2 regions of the Pseudoalteromonas sp. BSi20311 genome follow, and region 2 is predicted to be linked to the other one. Evidence: predicted binding sites of a transcription regulator. Region 2 holds the regulator's gene; the other holds the start of a gene.
The links. The regulator ArgR, encoded in region 2, controls arginine synthesis, uptake and breakdown. The targets are predictions, from matches to a motif close to ANTGAATANNTATTCANT.
Positions count from the first base shown of each region.

Region 1: a site for ArgR is predicted at 2,762-2,779, ahead of gltB (glutamate synthase large subunit). Genes of this name have one in related genera too.

Region 1 is NZ_BADU01000103.1:22,329-26,579, forward strand. Features, by position in the region: gene gltB (glutamate synthase large subunit) at 1-2,660, opposite strand, end outside; gene P20311_RS12045 (Grx4 family monothiol glutaredoxin) at 3,770-4,108, opposite strand.
Region 2 is NZ_BADU01000156.1:101,650-105,900, forward strand. Features, by position in the region: gene P20311_RS16370 (ABC transporter ATP-binding protein) at 1-554, shown strand, start outside; gene P20311_RS16375 (Dyp-type peroxidase) at 601-1,500, shown strand; gene argR (transcriptional regulator ArgR) at 1,558-2,025, opposite strand; gene mdh (malate dehydrogenase) at 2,250-3,182, shown strand; gene ispB (octaprenyl diphosphate synthase) at 3,259-4,230, opposite strand.

The sequences.
Region 1 (4,251 bases), on a different contig from region 2:
TTTGAGCAACCACCTAAACGGTTCATAGCAATGGCTAGTGCTTCATGCGCCTCTGGTGATAATGCACCAATACTCATCGCTGCAGAATCAAAACGTTTATAAAGCTCAGCGGCAGGCTCTACCTCATCAATGCTTATACCCTTTTCTGGCAGTTTTAAAGCCAACATATCGCGCAAAGTCGCGACTGGACGGTGATTAACTAGCTTTGCGTATTCGCTGTAATCACTATACTCGCCGCTACGTACTGCTTTTTGTAACGTTTGAATCACATCAGGGTTGTAAGCATGATACTCGCCGCCGTGAACGTATTTAAATAAACCGCCATGGCTTAATAATTTACGTTTACTAAGCGCCAGTTTATGCAAGCTTTGCTGATCGTCATCGAAGTCGCTAAAACACGCCCCTTTTATGCGACTTGCAACGCCCTTAAAACACATCTCAACAATCGCGTCCGATAAGCCAACCGCTTCAAACAACATCGAACAACGATATGAAGCCACGGTGCTAATACCCATTTTCGACATGATTTTGTACAAGCCTTTATTAATTGCTTGACGATAAGCCAGTGTCACTTCGCAGTATGACTTATTAATTACCTTACTATCGCTCATGGCCACAAGTGACTCATACGCTAAATACGGGTAGATTGCGGTTGCACCAAAGCCAAGTAGAACCGCAAATTGATGCGCGTCACGAACGCTGCCGGTTTCAATAATGATGTTAGACTCACAGCGTAAGTTATTATCTACCAAGCGTTTTTGTACCGCACCCACCGCCATAGCTGCAGGAATAGGTAATTGATTGTCATCAAAGTTACGATCCGTTAATACCAGCATAATGCAGCCAGATGCGGCTTTTGCTTGTGCTTCATCACAGATGCGCTTAACCGCATTCTCAAGGCCTTCTTCTACGGTGTAAGTAATATCAATCTTACAATAGCTGTAGTGCGCTTCATCGGCGTTAAGTAGCTGCTGCATATCAGCGTACATTAAAATAGGCGTATCAAATTGCAGGCGTTTAGCGTGCCCTGTTGTTTCATTAAATACGTTTTGCTCACTACCAATACACGTTGCCAACGACATTACATGGTTTTCACGTAACGGATCAATTGGCGGATTAGTAACCTGAGCAAACTTTTGACGGAAATAATCATAAAGTGAACGGTGCCCTTCGCTTAGGACGGCAAACGGCGTATCGTCACCCATTGAGCCAGTGGCTTCTTGCCCATTTTCACCCATGACACGAATGACGCTGTCTAGCTCTTCATTAGTATAGCCAAACATCTTTTGGTATTTGACTAGAGTTGCATCATCGAATGAGCGATTACCTGCATCTTGCTCAGTCAGTGCTTCAAAAGGTGTTAAGCGTTTAACGTTTTCTTCTAACCACGATTTATAAGGGTGGCGTGATTTTAAGTCTTGGTCAATTTCATCTGAATGCCAAATTTTTCCGAGTTTGGTATCAATAACCAGTAGCTCGCCTGGGCCAACACGTCCTTTTTCTACCACCTCGTCAGCGGTGTAATCCCAAATTCCCACCTCAGAAGCTAAAGTAATAAAACCATCTTGAGTAATAATATAACGCGCTGGACGTAAACCATTTCGGTCTAGGTTACAGGCTGCAAAGCGCCCATCAGACATAACAATGCCTGCAGGGCCATCCCACGGTTCCATATGCATAGAATTAAAATCATAGAACGCACGTAAGTCGTCATCCATAGCTCGATTTTTTTGCCATGCTGGCGGCACTAGCATGCGCATCGCACGGAATAAATCCATACCACCAGCTAAAAATAGCTCCAGCATATTATCGAGGCTAGATGAGTCAGACCCTGTCTCATTAACAAACGGCGCTGCGCTTTGTAAATCAGGAATAAGTGGCGAAGCAAATTTATAAGAACGGGCACGTGCCCATTGGCGATTACCTTCAATAGTATTAATTTCACCATTGTGCGCTAAATAACGAAATGGTTGCGCTAAAGGCCAGCGAGGCTGTGTGTTTGTAGAGAAGCGTTGATGAAAAACACAAATAGCACTGGTCATGCGAATATCCGCAAGATCAAGGTAAAAATTAGGCAAGTCAGCAGGCATCATTAAGCCTTTATATATTGTGACTAGCCCAGATAAACTCGCAATATAAAATGATTCATCGTCCATTAGGCGCTTTTCTGCACGACGACGTGCAACATACAAGCGGCGTTCTAAATCTTTAGAACGCCAACCTTCTGGCGCACTAATAAAAATTTGTTCAAAACCTGGCAATTGTTTTAGAGCAATAGGTCCTAACATTGATGGATCAGTTGGAACCACACGCCAGCCCAAAATATTTAGCGTTTCTTTTTCTAGTTCTTCGCTTAAAACATCTTTGGCTGCTTGTGCTAGTACCGGATCAGCATTGAGGAAAATCATCCCAACGGCGTAATTTTTACCTAAATGCCAATTATTCTCGGCAGCAATAGCCCGAAAGAAGCTGTCTGGTTTTTGTAATAACAAGCCACAACCATCACCCGTTTTACCATCAGCAGAAATACCACCGCGGTGCTGCATGCGATCTAAACCGGTGATCGCCGTACGAATGAGTCGGTGACTCGCTTGGTTATTAACTTGGGCTATTAAGCCAAAGCCACAATTATCTTTTTCTAGTTTTGAGTCATATAACATGGACCCCTCCCCTTGCTGCGCTGTTAACGTTGATGAACGGCTCGACGATTTGCTAACAGACGAACAAAATTAGCGTTATTCCACCCTTGAGTCAATATTTTTATGAATACATATTCATTATATTGAATATATTTCAACTTAATTAAAAATCATAAAATAATGCCAACCATTAACATTTGCATAGATATCGAATCGAAAAATAGATTGACACCGGTGTTATTTTTAAAAACTTGTAAACAAAAAGCATGCACGACTAGCAGTTTACGTAAACGTAAGGTGAGCCAAAAATGAATAACTATTCATTAGGTGCTATTTCCTCTTTTGTGCTGTATTAGTAATTCATCTGAACACGACATTTAATTACAGCGGCTTCTATTAGCGCATAGTTTATTCAATAGATTTAAACGCTCCCCTCATGTTATGCATTAATTAACAACTTGCTTTGCTTTACGTTGAGGTAACCTCATCCCATAGACAAATCAAAAAAGTGCCCGCAGCGGACACTTTTTATGTCCGCGGACATGTAAAACAAAAAGGATAAAATTAAAAACCGAATAAATTCAATAAGATAAAAAATGGCATGCTATTCGATTACAGCATAACTATATAAATTTTGAGGATGTTCGAATGTTTACTATTGGCTTATTTTTAATTTCACTGATCAGTATTTGCTTTGCCAACGGTGTGATTTGTTATTTTAATAAGCATTAGCGTTAAAGCTGCCAGGTAATAAAAGACAGCCAACATAAAATACTCAAGTTATAAAAACTAACCTTTGTAATAAAAGCTGAACCCTGCTTGTTATTTTTATCGACTTAAATGCTTTATACGAATGGCTTGTAATTAAAATCAAAGTGGAGGTGTTAATTGTGTTAATTGATAAAGTAAGCATACAAATTAGGACTCTTGCTAACTAGCAGTTTACCTTTGATATTGCTGATGATGAGACGTTTTTATAAAATATTATTCGAGCAGCTCACTAGATTAAACTCCGGTTTATCTTTAAAGAGAGTTTATTTAGGGCTTTAGAGAATGAGTTTATGCATTCAAAAATTAGAAGCTTAAATACAAAAAAAGCTGCAAATTGCAGCTTTTTTTAACCTAAACGCTTATTCAGCGTCTGCAGGTTTATGCTTTGCAGCTGTTTCAGTGATCAACGGTTGTAATTCACCACGTTGAAACATCTCAATGATAATGTCACAGCCACCAATTAACTCACCTTCAACCCAAAGTTGTGGGAAAGTAGGCCAGTTAGCGTAAGCAGGAAGCTCCGCACGAATGTCTGGATTAAGTAAAATATCTACATAAGCAAACGGTTCACCACACGACATTAACGCTTGTGATGCTTGTGAAGAAAAACCACAATTAGGCAGTTTTGGTGATCCTTTCATGTATAAGATGATTGGGTTTTCAGCAATTTGCTGTTTAATTTTATCGATGGTTTCCATTTACAACCTCAAAATGACGATAGCGAACACATTAGGCCTTGAAAAAGTTTCACTGTGGCCTCAGATATATAGATTAAAATAGGCAATTAAAGCCTCAATCTTAAATAGCTTTAGCAATAGCATTGCTGTTTGCTAAAACTTGA
Region 2 (4,251 bases):
ATATTGATACCCAAGTACGATTTGAGTTAATTGCCGACATTAGGCGCATTATTAAGGCGCAGCAAGTATCGGCTGTGTTTGTTACTCACTCAAAAGAAGAGGCGTTTGCTTTTTCAGATACGCTAGCGGTTATGCACCAAGGTAAAATTGCGCAGCAAGGTACGCCAGAACAGCTTTTTGCTAAACCACGTTCAAAGGAGGTTGCAGAATTTCTGGGTCAGGGCATATACTTAAGCGCAACTGTATTAACAGCAACTGAATATAAAACACAGTTTGGTGTGGTTAAATCAATACTGCCACAGCAATGCGCAGTGGCTAAAAAGGGTGTTATTTATGTGCGCCCACATCAACTTGAACTTGCCAGTAATAATGATAACGAGCTGGAGTGTGAGTGCGTAACTATACTAAGTAGTCGCTTTATTGGCTCTGCTTATGTATACACTGTGGTTATTGCTGAACAAGAAATAGAAGTTGCAGCTCAGTATGGCCAGTCATTTGAAATTAATGAACAGGTTATAATAAAAATAAAACCGCACACGGTGAATTTTTTTTGAATCGTAATTAATCGCTGTGTTTTGCTCTAAAAAGTAAGGAATGACAATGGCGCAAGCGCAATCAGGGATTTGTGCTGAAGCAAACTTACACGGTTTGCACTTATTTTTTAATGTACTTGATGGTCACGACGAATCACTTCGCGCTAAGCTTAAAAAAGTGAGCGATATTGAAGATGAGTTTAGTGATCAATTCTCTGAATCTATGCTTTCTTGTATGGTCGCCATTGGCGCGCAATATTGGCCACACATTCTGCCTGATTATATGCCAAGTGAGCTGCAAAGCTTTCCTAATATCACCCATAGCGATTTTGTGATGAGTGCAAGGCCATGCGATTTATTTGTACAAATCCGCTCAGACAGAGAAGATGTAAACCACCTGTTTGCATTGCAAATATTAAAACTTTTCAACCCTGATGTTGAGCTGGTTGAGCAAATTCGTAATTTTCGCTTTTTAGATGGCCGTGATTTTAATGGTTTTATTTATGCCGGTGATACCCCGCATGGTCGTCAAAAACGGGTAACGGCCCTCGTTAATAAGCCTGATAGCTTTGAAGATCAAGGCAGCTATATTCATGTTCAGCGCTATAAGCATGACTTAACGTTATGGCAGCACTTGTCGTTGCAAGAACAAGAACAAATAATGGGGCGTACTCGTCTCGACAATACCCTAATAAGCCCCGCACTTGAGAGCAGCCATGCAACCCGAAGTGAATTAAAAGATGACCAAGGTCATGCACTGTTACTTAACCAAAGCATGCCTTATGGCGATGTGTATGAGCAGGGGATGTTAATGATTACGTGCTCGGCTAAAGGGGATGCGTTCGAGAAAGTACTCAATAGCCGATTAGGGCAGGGGGAGTATTACGACCATTGGCTTGATTTTACTCAAGCAGATATGGGCTCTGCGTTTTTTGCACCCTCAGTGCGATTTTTAAAGCAGTTATAAAACAAGCCAGTAACGGCTACGTATCAGTATAGCCGTAACAGTGATAACCAAACGAGTTTAAACCGTATCAAACAAAATACGCACACGCTCTAATGTGAGGTCTATTTCTGATACTTTCGCTGGCGCAATAAAAATAGTGTCATCGCCGGCAATTGTTCCTAATACGCCATCTGCTTTACCTAATGAATCAAGTAAACGGGCAATTAGCTGCGCAGCGCCTGGGCTGGTGCGAATAATAATCATCATTTCGTTATGCATAATATCAATAACGAGCTGGCGTAATGGGCTCTTAGCGGTTGGTACCCCCATTTCGGCGGGTAAACAGTATACCATTTCTTGTTTTGCATTACGGGTGCGTACCGCGCCAAACTTACTTAACATTCGCGACACTTTACTTTGGCTAATATTATCAAAGCCTTGCTCTTTTAACGCATCAACTATTTCGCCTTGTGAGCCAAAGTTTTCTTCTTTTAAAAGTGCTTTAAAGGCTTTAACCAATGCTTCTTGTTTATCTTGTGGTTGCATAGTGTCTAATTAGTTATGTAATAGATACTGCAAATTCTACACAAAAATGCATAATTATGCAGCAGTTGTTTGCTTAAGTTGCCATTTTGCGCGTTTAAACAGCAAAGTTTACAACTATGGTCGAAAATATAGCTAAAATAGGCAGGATAAATTTGTTTTTAGTCGTTAATTTCTTTATCTTATGAACCACAAATATTTCCTACCTCAAATCACGGAGAATTCCAATGAAAGTTGCTGTATTAGGTGCTGCAGGCGGTATCGGTCAAGCGTTGTCTTTATTATTAAAAACAGGTTTACCAGCTGGCTCTGAATTATCACTATATGATGTTGCGCCAGTAGTTCCTGGTGTTGCTGTTGACCTTTCTCACATCCCAACAGATGTTAAAGTTGCAGGTTTTGGTGCAGATGCACTAGATAAAGCATTAACAGGTTGTGATATCGTTCTTATCCCAGCGGGTATGCCACGTAAGCCAGGTATGGATCGTGCTGATTTATTTAATGTTAACGCTGGTATCATCAAAACACTAGCAGAAGGCATTGTTGCTAACTGTCCTAAAGCGCTTGTGGGTATTATTACTAACCCAGTTAACGGCACTGTACCAATTGTTGCTGAAGTATTTAAAAAAGCAGGTACTTATGATGCTAAACGTGTATTCGGTATTACAACACTCGATGTGATCCGTTCTGAAGCGTTCATTGCTGAGCTTAAAGGCGTTGACGTAGCAAGCGTTAAAGTTCCAGTAATTGGTGGCCACTCAGGCACAACTATCCTACCGTTACTTTCTCAAGTTGAAGGTGTTACTTTCACTGATGAAGAAGTGGCTGCACTGACTCCACGTATCCAAAACGCGGGTACTGAAGTAGTTAATGCTAAAGCGGGCGGTGGTTCTGCAACATTATCAATGGGTGCTGCTGCAGCACGTTTTTGTATGTCTTTAGTTAAAGGCTTACAAGGTGAAGACGTTGTAGATTATGCATACGTTGCTGTTGAAAATGGCGATGCAGAGTACTTCGCACATCCAGTACGTTTAGGTAAAAATGGCGTAGAAGAAATTCTTTCTTACGGCACACTAAGCGCATTTGAAGAGCAAGCAAAAAATGACATGCTTGAAACTCTGAAAAAAGACATTAAAGAAGGTGTTGATTTTATGGCGTAATAGCCAAAATTAACCCATAAAAAAGCCTGCACTTGCAGGCTTTTTTTATTGCTCGGAATTATCTACACAGTATTACTTAGTGGTCGCGGTCAACCGCTATTCTAGCTAAGCTAATTAACGCTTGCTTGTAACTTGATTCAGCTAAGCAATCTAAACAAGCAATTGCTTTCTCTGCTTCTTGCTCTGCTTTTTGCATAGTGAACTCAAGGGCATTGGTATGTTTGAGTGCAGCGAGTATCTCGTCAAGGTGCTCCATACCATTACAGTGCTCAATAGCGTCTCTTATTAACTGTGTTTGATGCTCACTACCGTGTTGCATTGCATATATAAGAGGTAACGTCGGCTTACCTTCAGCTAAATCATCGCCAATGTTTTTACCAAGTTGGTCGGCATCAGCGTTGTAATCTAAAACATCATCCACTAACTGAAAAGCAGTGCCTAAATGCATACCATACAAATTAAGTGCGTTTAATACACTGTCATCTTGCTCAGTAATAATAGCAGCTAGCCCGGTTGCAGCTTCAAATAACTTGGCGGTTTTAGAGTAAATAACCTGCATATAACTGGCTTCAGTAGTATCAGGGTCGTTGCAGTTCATTAATTGCAGCACTTCGCCTTCAGCAATAATATTGGTTGCATCAGCCAGTACTTGCATTATTTGCATTTTACCAAGACCCACCATTAGCTGAAACGAGCGGGTGTAAATAAAATCACCCACCAGTACGCTAGCAGCATTACCAAACTCGGCATTTGCTGTGGGTGTGCCACGGCGCAAGTTAGATTCATCTACTACATCGTCATGTAAAAGCGTTGCGGTATGAATAAATTCAATAATTGTTGCTAGCGTAATGTGATCTTTACCTTGGTAACCTAGCGCTTTAGCCGCCAAAATAGCCAACATGGGGCGAACACGTTTGCCACCGCTGTTAACAATATACAAACCAAGTTGATTAACTAACGCCACATCTGAGCGCATTTGCGCATGTATTAGTTGATTGACGTCATTCATATCGCTTTCGATTAACGCCTGGATAGCTTTTATATCCATTGATCTCCGAGCCAATTTTAA